2 linked regions of the Kribbella solani genome follow. The protein of the gene in region 1 interacts with the protein of each later gene in a pairwise test. Links are inferred from orthologs where the notes say so. Each region holds a gene or a part of one and is shown on either strand. Other genes may lie near its edges.

Region 1 (8,104 bases):
CGTTCGGTCTGATGTGGGCTGCAGCCGGACTGGCCTTCGCCGGCGTCGGTGCGGTGACTGCACAGGTCACAGAGAGCGCCCGCGCCGCGAATGGGCTCACTGCGGTCGTGCTGGGTATCGCGTACGTGCTGCGGGCTGTAGGAGATTCCGCGGCGGACGGTAGTACCCAGTGGGTGTCCTGGCTTTCACCGATCGGCTGGGCACAGCAGGTCCGCGCGTACTCGGGGGACCGGTTCGTCGTACTACTGATGCCGCTGGCGTTCCTGGGCCTACTGATCGTCGCTGCGACTGCACTGATCCGGAAGCGTGACGTCGGTGCCGGTCTGGTTCGGCCACGACCCGGGCCGCCGCGGGCTGCCGCGTCGCTGCGATCGCCGCTGGCACTGGCCTGGCGCTTGCAGAAGGGCGCCTTGTACGGCTGGGGTTTCGCGTTCCTGCTGCTCGGTCTGCTGGTGGGGAACATCGCCAGCAACGTCGACGGGTTCGCCAACAGCGCCAGTGCGCGCGAGATGATCCAGAAGATGGGTGGTGTCGAAGGGCTGACAGACGCCTTCCTGTCAACGGAGCTGGGCATGATGGGGTTGCTGGCGTCCGCGTTCGGTATTCAGGCGGCGCTGCGGCTCCGGTCCGAAGAGACAGCGCTGCGTGCGGAGCCTCTGCTGGCGACCGGGGTGACTCGGGCGCAGTGGCTGGCCAGCCACGTACTGATGGCCCTGTTCGGTACTGGCGTGCTGATCCTGATCGCGGGTCTCGGCTCCGGTATCTCCAGTGGTGCATCGCTGGGGAGCGTGGGTCACCAGATCCCACGGATGCTGGCCGGGGCTGCTGTGCAACTACCCGCTATCTGGTTGGTCACTGCACTGGTCGTCGTCCTGTTCGGTGTGGCGCCGAAGCTGGTGAGCGGGGGATGGGTGCTGTACGGCCTGTTCCTGCTGATCGGGCAGTTCGGTGAGCTGTTCAACCTGCCGCACTGGATGATCAACCTGAGCCCGTACGGTCACACGCCGCGACTGCCTGGTGGTGACTTCTCGGTGACCCCGGTGCTGTGGCTGACCGCGATCGCCGCCGCGCTGACGCTCGCCGGCTTCGCCACCTTCCGCCGCCGCGACATCGGCTGACCGGCGTTCCTTGGACCGCGCTGGTCTGAGGGGTCCAGCGCTCCGCCCCGCCCGGCACCACGCCGGGCGGGGCGGCTTGTCTACGATCGCTGCGTGTTTACTGACCAGCTGGCCGCGTTCTGGAGCGAGCGGCATCTCTGCGTGCTGAGCACGGTCCGGGCCGACGGGACCGTACATGCCACTCCGGTCGGAGCGACCCTGGACGTCGACGCTGGTCTCGTCCGGGTGATCTGCTCCGGGACGTCGTACAAGGCGAGGACGATCCGGCGCCTCGGGGAGGCGGCAGTAGCAGTCACCCAAGTGGACGGCCGCCGCTGGAGCACACTGGAGGGCCGCGCTGTCGTCACCGCCGACCCGTCACGCGTCCACCTGGCCGAACGCCTGTACGCCAAGCGCTACAAAGAGCCCCGGATCAACCCCGAACGCGTCGTAATCGAAATCACCATTACAAAGGCTCTCGGCAATGCCAGCTGACCAAATCACCGTAGTAGGCGTCGGCGCCAACGGCTGGCCCGGCCTGACCCCCGAAGCCCAAACTGCCATCCACAAAGCCGAAGTCCTCATGGGCAGCACCCGCCAACTGGCGCTGATCCCCACAGCTGCAGTACGTGTTGCGTGGCCTTCGCCTTTGTCCGAGGCGCTTCCCCGGTTGCTGAAGGAGTACTCGGGCAAGCAGATCTGCGTACTGGCAAGCGGCGACCCCACGTACCACGGCATCGGCACCACTCTGGTCCGCCTCCTCGGCCCCGACGCCGTCCACGTCATCCCGCACCCGTCGAGCGTCTCCCTCGCCTGCGCCCGCTTGGGCTGGCCCCAGGACCAGATCCAGGTAGTCAGCCTCGTCAAGAACCCGGTCGAGCACCTCCACCCCCACCTGACCCCCGACCGCCGCCTCCTCGTCCTCAGCCGCAACGCCCAAACCCCCGCCGAGGTAGCCCACCTCCTGACAGCCCGCGGCTACGGCGCCAGCCAACTCACCATCCTCGAACAACTGGCCGCCCCCACCGAACGCATCCGCACCACCCCCGCCACCAACTGGCCCACCACACTCGCCGGCCTCTCCGCCGACCGCGCCACTCCCGCGACCCCCGCCACCTCCGCGCTGCCTCTTGGCTGGTCGGACCCGATCGACCCGCTGAACGTCATCGCCATCCACACCCCAGCCGACGCCCCGGTGCTTTCCACTTCACCCGGTCTGCCCGACGACGTGTACGAAAACGACGGCCAGCTCACAAAGCGCGAGGTACGCGCGGTAACCCTCTCCCGCCTGGCCCCGGTCCCCGGCCAACTGCTCTGGGACATCGGCGGCGGCGCCGGCAGCATCGCGATCGAATGGTCGCGGCACCACCCGTCCTGCCGCGCGATCGCCATCGAACGCGATCCCGCCCGCGCCGACCGCCTCGCCCGCAACGCCACCAACCTCGGCGTACCAGTCACCACCGTCGCCGGCGCCGCGCCCACCGCCCTCGCCGATCTCGAACCGCCACACGCCATCTTCATCGGCGGCGGCGCGACCGCCGCCGGCATGATCGAGGCCTGCTGGACCGCCCTCCGCCCCGGCGGCCGCCTTGTCACCAACAGCGTCACCCTGGAGACCGACGCGCTGATCACCCAGTGGCACACCCGGTACGGCGGCGACCTGATCCGCCTCGAAGTCCACCGGGCCGCCCCACTCGGCACCATGACCGCCTGGCGCCCCAGCCTCCCCGTAACCATCTGGAGCGTGACCAAGTGACCGTTCACTTCATCGGTGCTGGTCCGGGCGCCGCCGATCTGATCACCGTACGCGGGCGTGACCTGATCGCCGCTGCACCCGTCTGCCTGTACGCCGGCGCGCTCGTACCCACCGAACTGCTCGACCACTGCCCACCCGGCGCCCGCAAGGTCGACACCGCCGCGCTCACCCTCGACGAGATCATCGCCGAACTCGCCGCCGCCCACACCGCCGGCCAGGACGTCGCCCGCCTGCACTCCGGCGACCCGTCCGTCTTCAGCGCGATGGCCGAGCAACTGCGCCGCCTCGACGCGCTCGGCATTCCGTACGACGTGACCCCCGGCGTACCCGCGTACGCCGCGGCCGCCGCCACGCTCAACCGCGAACTCACCGTTCCGGAAGTCGGCCAAACCGTCATCCTGACCCGGATCAGCGGCAGCGCCAGCGCGATGCCGGCCGGTGAGGACCTGGCTACCCTCGGCGCCGCGAAGGCAACGATCGTCCTGCACCTGGCCGTGCAGCAGATCGACCGGGTCGTCGAAGAACTCCGCCCGCACTACGGCCCCACCTGCCCGGTTGCCGTCGTAGCCCGAGCCTCCCGCCCCGACGAACAGATCCTCCGCGGCACCCTCGCCGACATAGCCGACCAGGTGAAAACAGCCGAGATCCGCCGCACCGCGGTAATCATCATCGGCCAAACCCTCACCGCCAAGACCTTCCGAGACAGCCACCTCTACTCCGCAACCCGCAGCCGATGATCCCCATCGCAGCCCTCGCCCCCACCCGCCATGCGATGCCGTCCACCACCCGCCATGCGATGCCGTCCACCACCCACCTCGCGGTGCGTTCCTCCGCCCGCTGCGTGGTGCTGTCCGCCGGCGACCTCGCGGGGTACCTGAGGCGGCACCTGCTGGTGGAGTCCGATCAGGTGGAGGGGGAATGGTGATGCGGGTTCTGTTGCTCGGTGGTACGGGTGAGGGCCGCGCGTTGGCTCAACTGTTAGTTGCCGGCGGCATCGACGTGATCTCGTCACTGGCCGGCCGCACCACCGACGCGCGCCTACCGGTTGGCACCGTCCGCACCGGTGGCTTTGGTGGTGCCGACGGACTGACTGACTGGCTGCGTACCAACCCGGTGGACGCGATCATCGACGCCACCCACCCGTTCGCCACCTCGATCACTGCCAACGCAACCGAGGCCGCCGCCGCAACTGGCACCAGGCACCTCATCCTTCGCCGCCCCGGCTGGACCCCCACCACTGGCGACACCTGGCACTGGGCCGAAACCCACAACCAAGCCGCCACCCTCCTCCCAACCCTCGGCACCCGCCCCTTCCTCACCATCGGCCGCCAAAACCTCCCCGCCTTCGCTCCGACCACCCACGCCACCCCGGTTACTGCTCAGCCGTGGGTTCTTGCCAGGTGTGTTGATCCACCGGAACCGCCACCGACCTGGTGCACCCTGCTGCTCGCCCGCGGTCCGTTCACGCATGCCGACGAGCTGGCGATCCTTCGCGAACATCGCATCGACCTCCTCGTCACCAAGGACAGCGGCGGCCCAGCCACAGCACCCAAACTGAAAGCCGCCCGGCAGCTCCGTATCCCGGTCCTGATCATCCGCCGCCCACCCCTGCCGCGTGACGCACAAAGCGTCCCGTCCCCCGAAGCCGCCCTCGCCTGGACGCTACGCACTTAGTCCACCCACCCCCGCCGACATCCACCCCCGCCGACGTCTGCCCGGCCGACGTCCGCCCGGCTGGCTCCGGCAGGTCGTTTGGGTGGTGAACCCCTGATCTTGCGTGTTCACCACCCGCATGAGGGCTGTGAACGGCCAACTTCAGACGTTCACCACTCAAATGACCGGCCGGTGCGTGGAGGTCGGCTGGTGTGTGGAGGTTGGTTGGTGTGTGGAGGTTGGTTGGGGACCGCGTGGGGTGGGGTGGGTGGTGGCTCGATAGATTGTCCGTATGGGGATTCAGATTGCGCCGAGCATCCTGTCGGCTGATTTCGCTCGGCTGGCTGAGGAAGCGGCGGCGGTGTCGAACGCGGACTGGCTGCATGTCGACGTGATGGACAACCACTTCGTGCCGAATCTGACCCTCGGGATGCCGGTGGTCGAGTCGCTGGCGAAGGCTGCCGACACTCCGCTCGACTGTCACCTGATGATCGAGGACCCGGACCGCTGGGCGCCCGGGTACGTCGAGGCGGGCGCGTCCAGTGTCACGTTCCACGTCGAGGCCTGCCGCGCGCCGATCCGTACCGCCCGGGAGATCCGCGCCAAGGGCGCCCGCGCCGCGATGGCGCTGCGACCTGCCACCCCGATCGAGCCGTACGAGGATCTGCTGCCCGAGCTCGACATGATCCTGATCATGACCGTCGAGCCGGGTTTCGGCGGCCAGAAGTTCCTCGACGTCTGCGTGCCGAAGATCCGGCGTACGCGGCAGCTGCTCGACAAGCACGGGCTGGATCTGTGGATCGAGATCGACGGCGGCATCTCGGCGGACACGATCGAGCAGTGTGCCGAGGCCGGCGCCGACGTGTTCGTGGCCGGCTCTGCCGTGTACGCGGCCGACGACCCGAACGCGATGGTCGACCGGCTACGCGGTCTCGCCGAGAAGGTCACCGACCGCTGAGAGGGTGTTTGGGAGCTCTACGCCTACTGCGGGGCACTCGGCACGGCACCTCGCGCCGAGCACCTCCTCGCTACGGCGCAGAGTTCCAAGACACCCTCTGGCTCCGGCGCGGGCGCCTGCTCCGGCGGTACCCGCACCAGCAGTACGGTCGACACGGCCGCGAGTACAGCGGCGAGCAACCACACGTACCGTACGCCGAACGCATCGATCAGCGCGCCGGACGCCGCGGCACCGATCGCCGAACCGACGGTCGCCATGCTCGACATCCAGCCGAACATCTCGGTCCGGGCGTTGTCCGGCGTCAACGCGCCCAGCCGCCCGTACAGCGCACCGATAGCCGGCGCCAACGTCAGCCCGGACATCGCCAGCGCGATGCCGAGCGACAGCGACGACCAGGTCGCGAACACACACAGCAGCATCCCGGCAGTGACCAGCGCGGCCCGGCGCCACAGGTACGACGGACGCCGTCCGGGCAAGGCGCCGGCGATCGCGCCACCGACCAGACTGCCGAACGCCCAAACGGCCTCGAGGACGCCCGCGATCAAGCGCTGACCGTGCCCGTCGGCGTACGCGACGATGGCCAGCGAGATCCCGCTGAACGACATGATCCACAGGCCGAACGCGAGGATCAGCGGTAACCGATGCCGATGCCAGAGCAACTGCCTCGCACTCAACCGTGCGGCGGTGTGGCTGCCGTGGGGGAGCGGCTTGGGTTGTCGAAGCGCATACCACCAGATGAAGACAGCCGACATCGCCGCCGCGAGCAGCACCCCGAGCCGTGGGCTGGCGACGCTGACCGCCGTCGCGCCGAGCATCGGCCCGGCCATGAACAACAACTCCTGCGCGGTCGCGTCGACCGAGTACGCCGTCCGGAGCGCGGGACCGGCCATGACCCGCGGCCAGGCAGCGCGCAACGTCTGCGACACCGGCGGCACGAACGCACCGGCCAGCACCGCGAGCACGGGTAGCAGCCGGAACAGTGCGCCTGGCAGGAGCGCGATCCCGAGCAGCATCACGCTCCACGCGATCCCGGTCACCAGCAGTACGCCGCGAGGTCCGCGACGGTCGGCTGTCCGTGACCAGAGCGGCCCGGCGAGCGCCGTACCGACCGCATAAGAGCCCGCGACGACGCCGGCCCAGCGGAACGAGCCGCTCGCATCCTTCGCCAGGAACGCGATCGGCACCGTCGTCGCCAGCATCGGCAGGCGCGCGAGCAACGACGACACCAGGAGTGTCGTCACGCCCTGTGTCCGCCACAACGCACGGTAGCCGGCCAGTTCCATGACCGCAGTCTTCCCGATGGCACCGACAATTTACGATGGGTTATGTGACCGAGCCCAAACCGGTGGAGAGCTGGTTGACGGATATGGACGGCGTGCTGGTGCACGAGGAGCGCGCCATCACCGGAGCGAGCGAGTTCATCGCCGCGCTGGAGTCGTCCGGCCGGAAGTTCCTGGTGCTGACCAACAACTCGATCTTCACCCCGCGCGACCTCCGGGCCCGGCTGCTGGCCACCGGGATCGACATCCCGGAGACGGCGATCTGGACCAGTGCGCTCGCGACCGCGCAGTTCCTCGACGACCAGCGTCCCGGCGGCACGGCGTACGTGATCGGCGAGGCCGGTCTGACCACGGCGCTGCACGAGGTCGGGTACGTGCTGACCGAGCGCGATCCCGACTACGTCGTCCTCGGCGAGACCCGGACGTACTCGTTCGAGGCGATCACCAAGGCGATCCGGCTGATCTCCGACGGGGCCCGGTTCATCGCCACGAACCCGGACCCGACCGGCCCGTCCACCGAGGGACCACTGCCCGCGACCGGCTCGGTGGCCGCCCTGATCACCCGCGCGACCGGGGTCGCGCCGTACTTCGTCGGCAAACCGAACCCACTGATGATGCGCAGCGCGCTGAACCAGATCGAGGCGCACTCCGAGACCACGGTGATGATCGGCGACCGGATGGACACCGACATCATCAGCGGTCTGGAAGCCGGCCTGCGGACCATCCTCGTGCTGTCCGGTTCGACCGGAGGGCACGAGGTGGAGCGCTTCCCGTACCGGCCGACCAGGGTGGTCGAGTCGATCGCCGACGTCGTACCGCTGGTCAGCGCGCTGTCCTAGCCGCTCAGCTCTTGCAGCTCAGCGTTCGGAACCCGTAGCCCTGCGCCTTCAGGCTCTTCAGGATGGCCGGCAGTGCTGCCACGGTCTGGTTACGGTTGCCGCCGCCGTCGTGCATCAGGATCACCGACCCGTTGTGTACGTTCTTCAGCACCCGCTGCACGATCGCCGTCGCACCCGGTTTGGTCCAGTCCCGCGAGTCGACGGTCCACACCACCAGGTCCTTGCCCATCGCCTTGGCACGCTGGCGTACGGCCGCGCTGACGCCTCCGTAGGGCGGTCGCAAACACGCCGGCGTACTCCCGGTCTGGGCCTGGATCGCCTGGTCGGTCGACCCGACCTGCTGCTGGAACCCGGCCGGGCTGAGCTTGCGCAGATCGGCGTGCGACCAGGTGTGGTTCTGCACGCTGTGACCGGCCTGGTGGACCTTCTTGGTGAGTTCAGGGTGCTTGCGGACGTTCTCACCGACCTCGAAGAACGTCGCCTTCGCCTCGTACGCGGCCAGGATTCCGAGCACCTTCGGG
Region 2 (8,158 bases), 560 kb from region 1 along the record:
GCCGCGAGCAGCCAATGACTGACCGAATCCTGCTCACCGTCGGTGTACAGCACCAGCCCGATCAGCACCGCGACCGCGAACGCGACACTGTCCACGACCCAGTCGCGGGCGCTGCGGCGCGGGCGCGCGGGCTTGCTGGAAGGCCCGGCCGGAAGCTCGCTCATAGCTCGAATGTAGCGGTGCGTAAGCGGTTGCCGGGGCGTACGCCCGTGTCCGCATACCGAAGTCGTTTGTCTTCGGTACTTAGGTCGGCGGTAGGTTGCCGGGCATGAGTCAGCTCGCAGTCACCGTCATCGGTCCGGACCGGCCGGGAATCATCGCGGACGTCACCGAGGCACTGGTCGGTACCGGTGTGAACCTCGAGGACTCGACCATGACGCTGCTGCGCGGCCACTTCGCGATGATGATCGTGTGCGCCGGGCCGTACGACGAGGTGAAGGCGGCGCTGGAGCCGTTGCGGGGCGAGCTGGTCATCACGGTCCGGGAAATGGGTCCGGAGCACCGGCACGCGGCGATCGGCGCGCCGTACCTGCTGAGCGTGCACGGCGCGGACCGGCCCGGGATCGTGTCGGCGGTGACCCGGATGGTCGCGGCCGCCGGCGGTACGGTCACGGACATGTCGACGCGGCTGAGCGGCGGGCTGTACGTACTGACCGCCGAGGTCGAGCTGCCGCCGGCCGCCGAGCTGACGACGCTGAACCGCGCGCTCGAGATCACCGCCGAAGAGCTCGGGGTCGGCGTCACGTTGCGCCCCGCCGAGAGCGACGAGCTGTGACCGTGACCGAGGTGATCTCCGGCTGGTCCCCGGAACTGCTCGGCGTTCAGGGCCGCGTACTTGACGTGGTCCGCGCCCCGCATCCGGTGCTCGCGACCGAGGGCGCGGTCGTCGACCCGCGCGATCCCGAAATGATCCAGCTCGCCGCCGACCTGGTCGCGACGATGCGGGTCTCCCCCGGCTGTGTCGGCCTGGCCGCGCCGCAGGTGGGCGTGGCCGCGCAGATGTTCTCGCTCGACGTCAGCGGGCACCCCAAGACGCGTACGTGCCATGGGGTCTTCGTGCTCTGCAACGCCGAGATCGTCGAGTCCAGCCGGAACGAGAAGGCCCGCGAGGGCTGCATGTCCGTCCCCGACTTCACCGGCGACGTCAAACGCGCCACCCGGCTGACCGTCACCGGCGTACTCCCCGGCGGCACCGAACCGGTCACCATCAGCACCGACGGCTTCGAGGCCCGCGCCCTCCAGCACGAGATCGACCACTGCGCCGGCAAACTCTTCCTGGACCGCGTCGCCGGCGCCCACGCCGTGTATCCCCGAAAGGTCTACCAGTAGAGTTCCGAAACGCCCTCCACCGAGTACTCTCGTCCGGAGCGCCCGGGTGGCGGAACGGCAGACGCAGGGAGCTTAAACCTCCCAGCCGAAAGGCGTACGGGTTCGAATCCCGTCCCGGGCACTCATCCGGCGATCGCCGGACCATCCAGGCCGGCCAGGGTTTTGGCTCGGGTCAGGACCTGGTCGAGCATCGGTTCGGTGAGTTTGCCGGTGAAGGTGTTCTGCTGGCTGGGGTGGAAGCTGGCCAGGACGGTCAGGTCGCCGTGCGGGGTTTTGATCAGGTACTCGGCGGCGTGGCCGAACTTGGGGCGGGGTTTGGGGACGGTCGTGCCGAGGGCGGCCAGGGCGGTGAGGAGGGCGTCGAAGCCGAACTTGCCCAGGCAGACGATGGCCTTGGTCGTGGGGAGGACCAACTCCAGTTCGCGGTTGTACCAAGGGGCGCAGGTGTCGCGTTCGGCCGGAGTGGGTTTGTTGGCGGGTGGCGCGCAGCGGACGGCGGCGATCATCCGGGTACCGATCAGGCGCAGGCCGTCGCCGGCGTGTTCGCTGGTCGGCTGGTTGGCCAGACCGACCCGGTACAGGCTCGCGAACAGCCAGTCGCCGGAGCGGTCCCCGGTGAAGACACGGCCGGTCCGGTTCCCACCGTTCGCCGCCGGAGCCAGGCCGGCGATCAGAATCCGCGGCTCGTCGGCACCCCACCCGGGAATCGGACGGCCCCAGTACGGCTGATCCGCGAACGACTTCCGCTTGCTGACGGCAACATCCTCCCGCCACTCCACCAGCCGCGGACAAGCACGGCAAACCGAAACCCGAGCATCAAGCTCATGCAGTTCCCCGGTCCGCGCCAACCGCACAACCTCATCCGCATCGCGCGCAACCCGAGTACCCCGCACCGCCGGATCCCCCGGCCACCCAGCCCCCGGCGGCACCGGACTACCAAACAACTCCCCAGTCAACGGATGCGGCAGCTCCATAGCCCCAGACTAGAGACTACCGCTGGCCATTTGTTTCACCGGTGACCTACTACAACCGGTCAGTGGTGAAACAACCCGTCAGTCCGCCAGGGAGAGGGCTACGCCGTCGAGGATGTCGTGTTCGGAGATGGTGAGGGTGGTGATGGGGAGGCGGTCGAAGAGGTGTTGGAGGATGAGGGCGCCGGCGCCGATGACGTCAACCCGGCCGGGGTGGATGGAGCGTACGGCGGCGCGGTCGGCGCGGGTGGTGGTGGTCAGCCAGGTGGTGGCGGCGCGGAGGGCGTCGGCTGATAGTTGGGCGTGGTGTACGGCGGCGCGGTCGTACTCGGGGAGGTTGAGGGCGACCGCGGCGACGGTGGTCGCGGTGCCGGCTACGGCGACCAGGGCGCGGGCGTCGGCGATGGGGACTGTGGTGTGGTCGAGCAGGGCGTCGATGTCGCGGGCGATCGCGGCGAGCTCGGCGGGGTTGGTCGGGTCGGTGGTGACATGACGCTCGGTGAGCCGGACAGAGCCGAGGTCAAGCGACTCGGCGGCGATGACGCCCGACGCACCAGCGCGACGCCGGTCGGCGTACGCGGGGCGGTCGGCGGAGGCGCGGTCGGCTGAGGCGGTGCGGGCGGTGGGAGTGGAGTTGCCGAGGATCAGTTCGGTTGAGCCGCCGCCGATGTCGGCTACCAGGTATGGCCCGGGTACTACCGGCTCACCAGCGGCGCCGGATGTCGGGGTCAGGGCGGGGAGCGACTGGGTGGCGCCCTGGAAGGTTAGGTGGGCTTCTTGGGGGCCGGTGATGATTTCGGGGGTGGTGCCGAGGCGGGACTGGATTCCTTCGAGGAAGGCGTCGCGGTTGCTGACGTCGCGGGCGGCTGAGGTGGCGACGAAGCGTACGCGGGTGGCGCCGGTGGAGCGGATCACCTCGGCGTACTCGTCGGCGGCCCGGAAAACCCGCTCCAGCGCCTCGGGAGCGAACGCGCCAGTCGCATCCACCCCCTGACCGAGCCGCACAATCATCATCCGCCGATCAACCTCGGTAAGTTGGCCAGCGCGCACATCGGCGATCAGCAGGCGGATCGAGTTCGTACCGCAGTCGATTGCCGCGACTCTGGTGACGTCCTCAGACACACGGACCTCGGCGGCCCCAGTCCTCCAGGGCGTCGAGGGTTTCGTCGCCCAGCGGGTTCACCCCGCGCCCGGCGGCCAGCGAATGACCGGCGAGCACATGCAAGCACTTCACCCGCGTCGGCATCCCACCCGCGGAGATCCCGCTGATCTCCGCGACGTGGTCGATCGACTCGCGGTGCGCCAGGTACGCCTCATGTGCGCCCCGGTACCGCTCGGCCAGCTCCGGGTCATCCGCCAACCGGTCGGTCATGTCCTTCATCAGCCCGGACGACTCCAGCGTTCCGATCGCGGACGCGAGTCGCGGGCAGGTGACGTAGTACGTGGTCGGGAACGGCGTACCGTCCGGCAACCGCGGCTCGGTCTCGACCACATCGGGGAGACCGCAGGTGCACCGGTGCGCGATCGAACGGATCCCCCGCGCGGTACGCCCGAGCTGCTTGCTGACTGCTTCTTGATCCGAAGGGCTGACCTGGCCGGAAGGACTGACGCTCACCTGGTTACCTTAGGCGGCGGCGTCAGGATCGTCTTCGGGGTGGGTTGGGTCCGGGCCGGCGGGGTCGCCGCCGCCGGTGGTTTGCCGGCGCCCTCGACGCTGCCCCACAGCTTCGTGTACCAGGTCGGCTTCTGCGTCTCGGCCGCACCGTCGGACGGCGCCGACGGCTCCGGCGGGGCGCCGACCGGCTTCCCGTCCGCGCCGATCACCCGGTAGCCGACCTCACCCGGCATCACCCAGCCGAGCCGCTGCCGCGCCTGCGCCTTCACGTACGCGTCGTCGTCCCAGCGGGCGATCTCGTCGTTCAGCTCCGCGACCCGTTTCTCCCGGTCGCGGATCTCCTGGTTCAGCGCGCTGACCTGCTGGTGCTGGTCGAACCACACCCGCAGGCTCTGCGCGTACGACACGATCAGCGCGCCGAGTACGAGCAGCACGACGGCCGCCCGGCCGGTCAGGTTGCGCGACCCGCGGGTGCGCGCCGGACCGGCCGCGGCACCCGTCGTACGCCGCTTGGGCTGGTCGCCCCGCCGGGCGGGGCGGGTCGGGGCGGGGCCGAAGGCATTGCGCTGCGGACGCGACTGGGTCCGGCTCGACGGACGCGAGCCGGGTCGTGCACCGGTATCCCGACGGGACGGCATGCCTTGCGACCCCCTGAAATCAGCCCTGGTACCGCGGGAAGGCCGAACGACCGGCGTACGTCGCCGCGTCGTCGAGCTCCTCCTCGATCCGGAGCAACTGGTTGTACTTGGCGGTACGGTCCGACCGGGCCGGCGCGCCGGACTTGATCTGACCGCAGTTGGTCGCGACCGCGAGGTCGGCGATCGTGGTGTCCTCGGTCTCACCGGAACGGTGGCTCATCATGCAGCTGAAGCCGTTGCGGTGGGCCAGGTCGACGGCGTCCAGGGTCTCGGTCAGCGAGCCGATCTGGTTCACCTTGACCAGCAGGCTGTTCGCCGACTTCTCGTCGATGCCGCGCTGCAGCCGCTCGACGTTGGTGACGAACAGGTCGTCGCCGACCAGCTGGATCTTGCTGCCGAGCTCACCGGTGATGCCCTGCCAGCCGGCCCAGTCGTCCTCGTTCAGCGGGTCCTCGATCGAGACGATCGGGTACGACGCGACCAGGTCGGCGTAGTAGGCGATCATCTCGTCCGCGGACTTCTTGCCGCCCTCGAACGCGTACACGCCCTCGGTGAAGAACTCGCTCGCGGCGACGTCCATCGCCAGCGCGATGTCCTTGCCGAGCTGCAGCCCGGTCTTCTCGACCGCGACCGCGATCAGGTCCAGCGCGGCCCGGTTGCTCTCCAGGTTCGGCGCGAAACCGCCCTCGTCGCCGAGACCGGTGGACAGGCCGCGCTCCTTCAGCACCGCCTTCAGCGCGTGGTAGACGGTCGCGCCCTGCATCAGCGCCTCGCCGTACGTGGCGGCACCGATCGGGGCGATCATGAACTCCTGCACGTCGACGTTGCTGTCCGCGTGCGCGCCGCCGTTCAGGATGTTCATCATCGGCACCGGCAGGACGTGCGCGTTCGGGCCGCCGACGTAGCGGAACAGCGGCAGGCCGGAGCTCTCCGCGGCCGCCTTGGCGACGGCGAGGCTGACGCCGAGGATCGCGTTCGCGCCCAGTTTTGCCTTGTTCGGGGTGCCGTCCAGGTCGAGCAGCGCGTGGTCGATCAGCCGCTGCTCGTGTACGTCGTACCCGACGATCTCCTTGTCGATGTCTTCAAGGATCGCGGTGACGGCCTTCTGCACGCCCTTGCCGCCGTACCGGTCCTTGTCGCCGTCCCGCAGCTCGACGGCCTCGAACTGACCGGTGGACGCGCCGGACGGGACCGCTGCCCGGGCGACGGTGTCGTCGTCGAGCAGAACCTCGACCTCGACAGTGGGGTTGCCGCGCGAGTCGAGGATCTCGCGGGCGCCGACGGCCTCGATGGTGGCCACATTGACTCCCAAGTTCTCGATGACGAATCGTGCTGAGCCTAGCCTCCAGACCACCCCACCCAGTGGACCGCGTCACCCCAACGATCCCACCCCGCGGTACCTCCGGCGTCAGCAACACCCCGTGGACCCCCGGATCGCCTGCAAATCAGCCGAATCCGGCTACCCGCCAAAGGCCCGACGGGCGTCGGCCAGGCCCTTCCGGTTCTCGCTTTCATCGCTGATCCCGGTCAGCACGTTGTTCCCGATCCGCCACGCGAAGTAGCCGGCCTGAACGGCCCAGCGAACGTGCAGGAAAGCGTCCAGCCCGCGGGCGAGCTCGCCGGCGAGATCAGGTCGCCGGCGAACGTACGCGGCCACGACGTGCTCGGGTGACCCGTCGGCGTACATCACCGCGGAGGCGACGTCGTACAGAATCGGGCCGGGTAGCGCACTCCCCCAGTCGATCAGCGCGACACTGCCGTCCGGCTGCCGCCGAAACGCCTCCCTGGCCGCGTCCCCGTGCAGCCAGGCCCAGGTCTCGCCCAGCGCCGTGGCCCGGGCGATCGCGTCCGCGACCGCCGGCCGAATCCACGGCTCCAGATCCAGATAGTCGTCGAACGGCATCAGTACGCGCAGCCAGTCCTGCAGGTCACCGGTTTCGACGGCGGCGATCGTGTGTACGCGGCCGAGCAGGTCCCCGATCGAGGTCCGGTCCGCGGCGGTCTTTCCCAGTTCTTCGCCACTGACGTACTCCAGGACGGCGACCTGCCGATCGTCGGCCCGCTCAACGAGCCGGCCGCCCTTGCTGGACCATGGCCGACCGCTCACCACGCCCGCATCATCCAGCCGCACCGCCAACTCGAGACCCGGCCCGAACGACGCGTCATCCACATCCACGGACTTCACCACTACGCGCCACGCGTCGCCCTCCGACGACGCCAGCCAGGTTGCCGAGTTCATCCCGCCGGTCAGCACCTCCAGCCGCGCCGCCTTCAGATCCCACCGCTCCCGCAGCACCCCAGCAACATCCACCCGCCCACGGTCCCAGCCCAGCAGCCGCCCCGCATCCAAATATCGCTGTACCTAACGACAGGTAGTACACCTCCGAGACGCCGTACACGCGGACCACTTCACGCTCAGGTGCACTACCTCTCGGCCCACCACTACCTGTCCTTCGGCACACGATCCGATAACTTTCTACTTGCGGAAGTGGAAAGTTATGGGGTAGCTTTCCGGTATGGAAAGTGATGCTGGGGAGCAGCTGCGGATCATCGAGCGGGCCGAGGCGGCGCCGTATGTCAGTTACCCGAAGACGGCGTGGTGGTATCCGCCGGTGGTCGGGGCGTGGGTGGCCGGGATGATCGGGACGTTCACGTGGTGGCGGGAGAACTCGGCGCTGTTCTTCGCGTCGCTGGCGATTCTGCTGGCGCTCGAACTGGGCTTCCTGAACTGGATGCAGCGACGGCACGGCGCGATGCCGTTCCCGGGGCGGGGCCGGCCGCCGCGGGAGATCGGGCGGCTGTGGAAGGGGTACTTCCTGACCCTCCCGGTGATCGTGCTGGTCGTCGCTGCGGTCTGGTGGCTGGGTGGCGTACCGGTCGCGGCCGGGACCGGGTTCGTACTGGTGACGGCCGGGATCTGGTACTACGAGCGCCGGTACGCGATCGCGGCGGCGAAGGTACGGGAGCGGCTCGGGTGATCGACGGACTCGACCCGGTCATCCACGCGCCGAAACGGCTGGCCGCGATGGCGGTGCTGGCGAATGCGACGACCGTCACGTTCAAGTTCCTGAAGGACTATCTGGGCGTGGCCGACTCGGACCTGTCGAAGCACATGTCGGCGCTGGAAGCGGCCGGGTACGTGGCGACGACGAAGAGTGGTCACGGACGCGGAGCAACCACCACGTACCGGATGACGAAGACTGGGCAGCAGGCCTACACAACCCACCGCGACGCCCTCCGCAACCTCCTCGACGGACCGCAGTAGCTAAGAGCCTTCGGCGGCGCGGATTTCTGTTGTCAGGTGCTGGATGGTGGTGCGTAGTGCCTGTTCGGCGTCGACGCCGGAGGCGCGGGCCTCGCGGACGATTGCCAGCAGTTGTTGCCCGACCCGCTCGGTCTCGTCCACCGGTTCGGGTTCAGCGAGCTGCTCGGTGTCGGCGGGGAGAACTTTGGCGGCCCGGCCCAGTACTTTGTCGGCGAGGGCCAGCGCGGGCAGGGCGAGCGGGATGCCTTCAAGGACCGAGGTGCGTTGTTTCTCGGTCGCCTTGATCGCTTCCCAGTTGGCCTCGACGGCCGCCGCGTCCGCGGCATCCACGCTGCCGAAC

Evidence for each region.
Region 2: the proteins of rpe (region 1) and eno interact in binary tests that used the Escherichia coli proteins (3 or more experiments, as listed by UniProt). The link is inferred for Kribbella solani from one-to-one orthologs.

Annotation. Positions count from the first base shown.
Region 1 is NZ_JACHNF010000001.1:7,724,256-7,732,359, forward strand. What follows is about bases 3,891-6,631. They hold rpe (ribulose-phosphate 3-epimerase), read left to right. Parts: upstream 3,891-4,798; coding sequence 4,799-5,464; downstream 5,465-6,631. Other genes in these bases: HDA44_RS35915 (cobalt-precorrin-6A reductase), read left to right, coding at 3,891-4,527; HDA44_RS35925 (MFS transporter), read right to left, coding at 5,488-6,631. Also shown: HDA44_RS35890 (ABC transporter permease), read left to right, coding at 1-1,118; HDA44_RS35895 (TIGR03618 family F420-dependent PPOX class oxidoreductase), read left to right, coding at 1,212-1,592; precorrin-6y C5,15-methyltransferase (decarboxylating) subunit CbiE, read left to right, coding at 1,582-2,853; cobM (precorrin-4 C(11)-methyltransferase), read left to right, coding at 2,850-3,590; HDA44_RS35910 (hypothetical protein), read left to right, coding at 3,587-3,778; more of HDA44_RS35915, read left to right, coding at 3,778-3,890; more of HDA44_RS35925, read right to left, coding at 6,632-6,747; HDA44_RS35930 (HAD-IIA family hydrolase), read left to right, coding at 6,783-7,583; HDA44_RS35935 (polysaccharide deacetylase family protein), read right to left, coding at 7,588-8,104. UniProt on the Escherichia coli protein: Catalyzes the reversible epimerization of D-ribulose 5-phosphate to D-xylulose 5-phosphate.
Region 2 is NZ_JACHNF010000001.1:7,166,261-7,174,418, reverse strand. The notes cover bases 3,714-6,508. They hold eno (phosphopyruvate hydratase), read right to left. Parts: upstream 5,854-6,508; coding sequence 4,573-5,853; downstream 3,714-4,572. Other genes in these bases: HDA44_RS33265 (phosphotransferase), read right to left, coding at 6,013-6,508; HDA44_RS33275 (FtsB family cell division protein), read right to left, coding at 3,912-4,553; HDA44_RS33280 (DUF501 domain-containing protein), read right to left, coding at 3,714-3,915. Outside these bases: HDA44_RS33310 (sensor histidine kinase), read right to left, coding at 1-164; HDA44_RS33305 (glycine cleavage system transcriptional repressor), read left to right, coding at 269-775; def (peptide deformylase), read left to right, coding at 778-1,329; HDA44_RS33290 (uracil-DNA glycosylase), read right to left, coding at 1,452-2,303; HDA44_RS33285 (Ppx/GppA family phosphatase), read right to left, coding at 2,382-3,422; more of HDA44_RS33280, read right to left, coding at 3,415-3,713; more of HDA44_RS33265, read right to left, coding at 6,509-6,864; HDA44_RS33260 (hypothetical protein), read left to right, coding at 7,070-7,531; HDA44_RS33255 (transcriptional regulator), read left to right, coding at 7,528-7,818; HDA44_RS38775 (MazG family protein), read right to left, coding at 7,819-8,158. UniProt on the Escherichia coli protein: Catalyzes the reversible conversion of 2-phosphoglycerate (2-PG) into phosphoenolpyruvate (PEP). It is essential for the degradation of carbohydrates via glycolysis.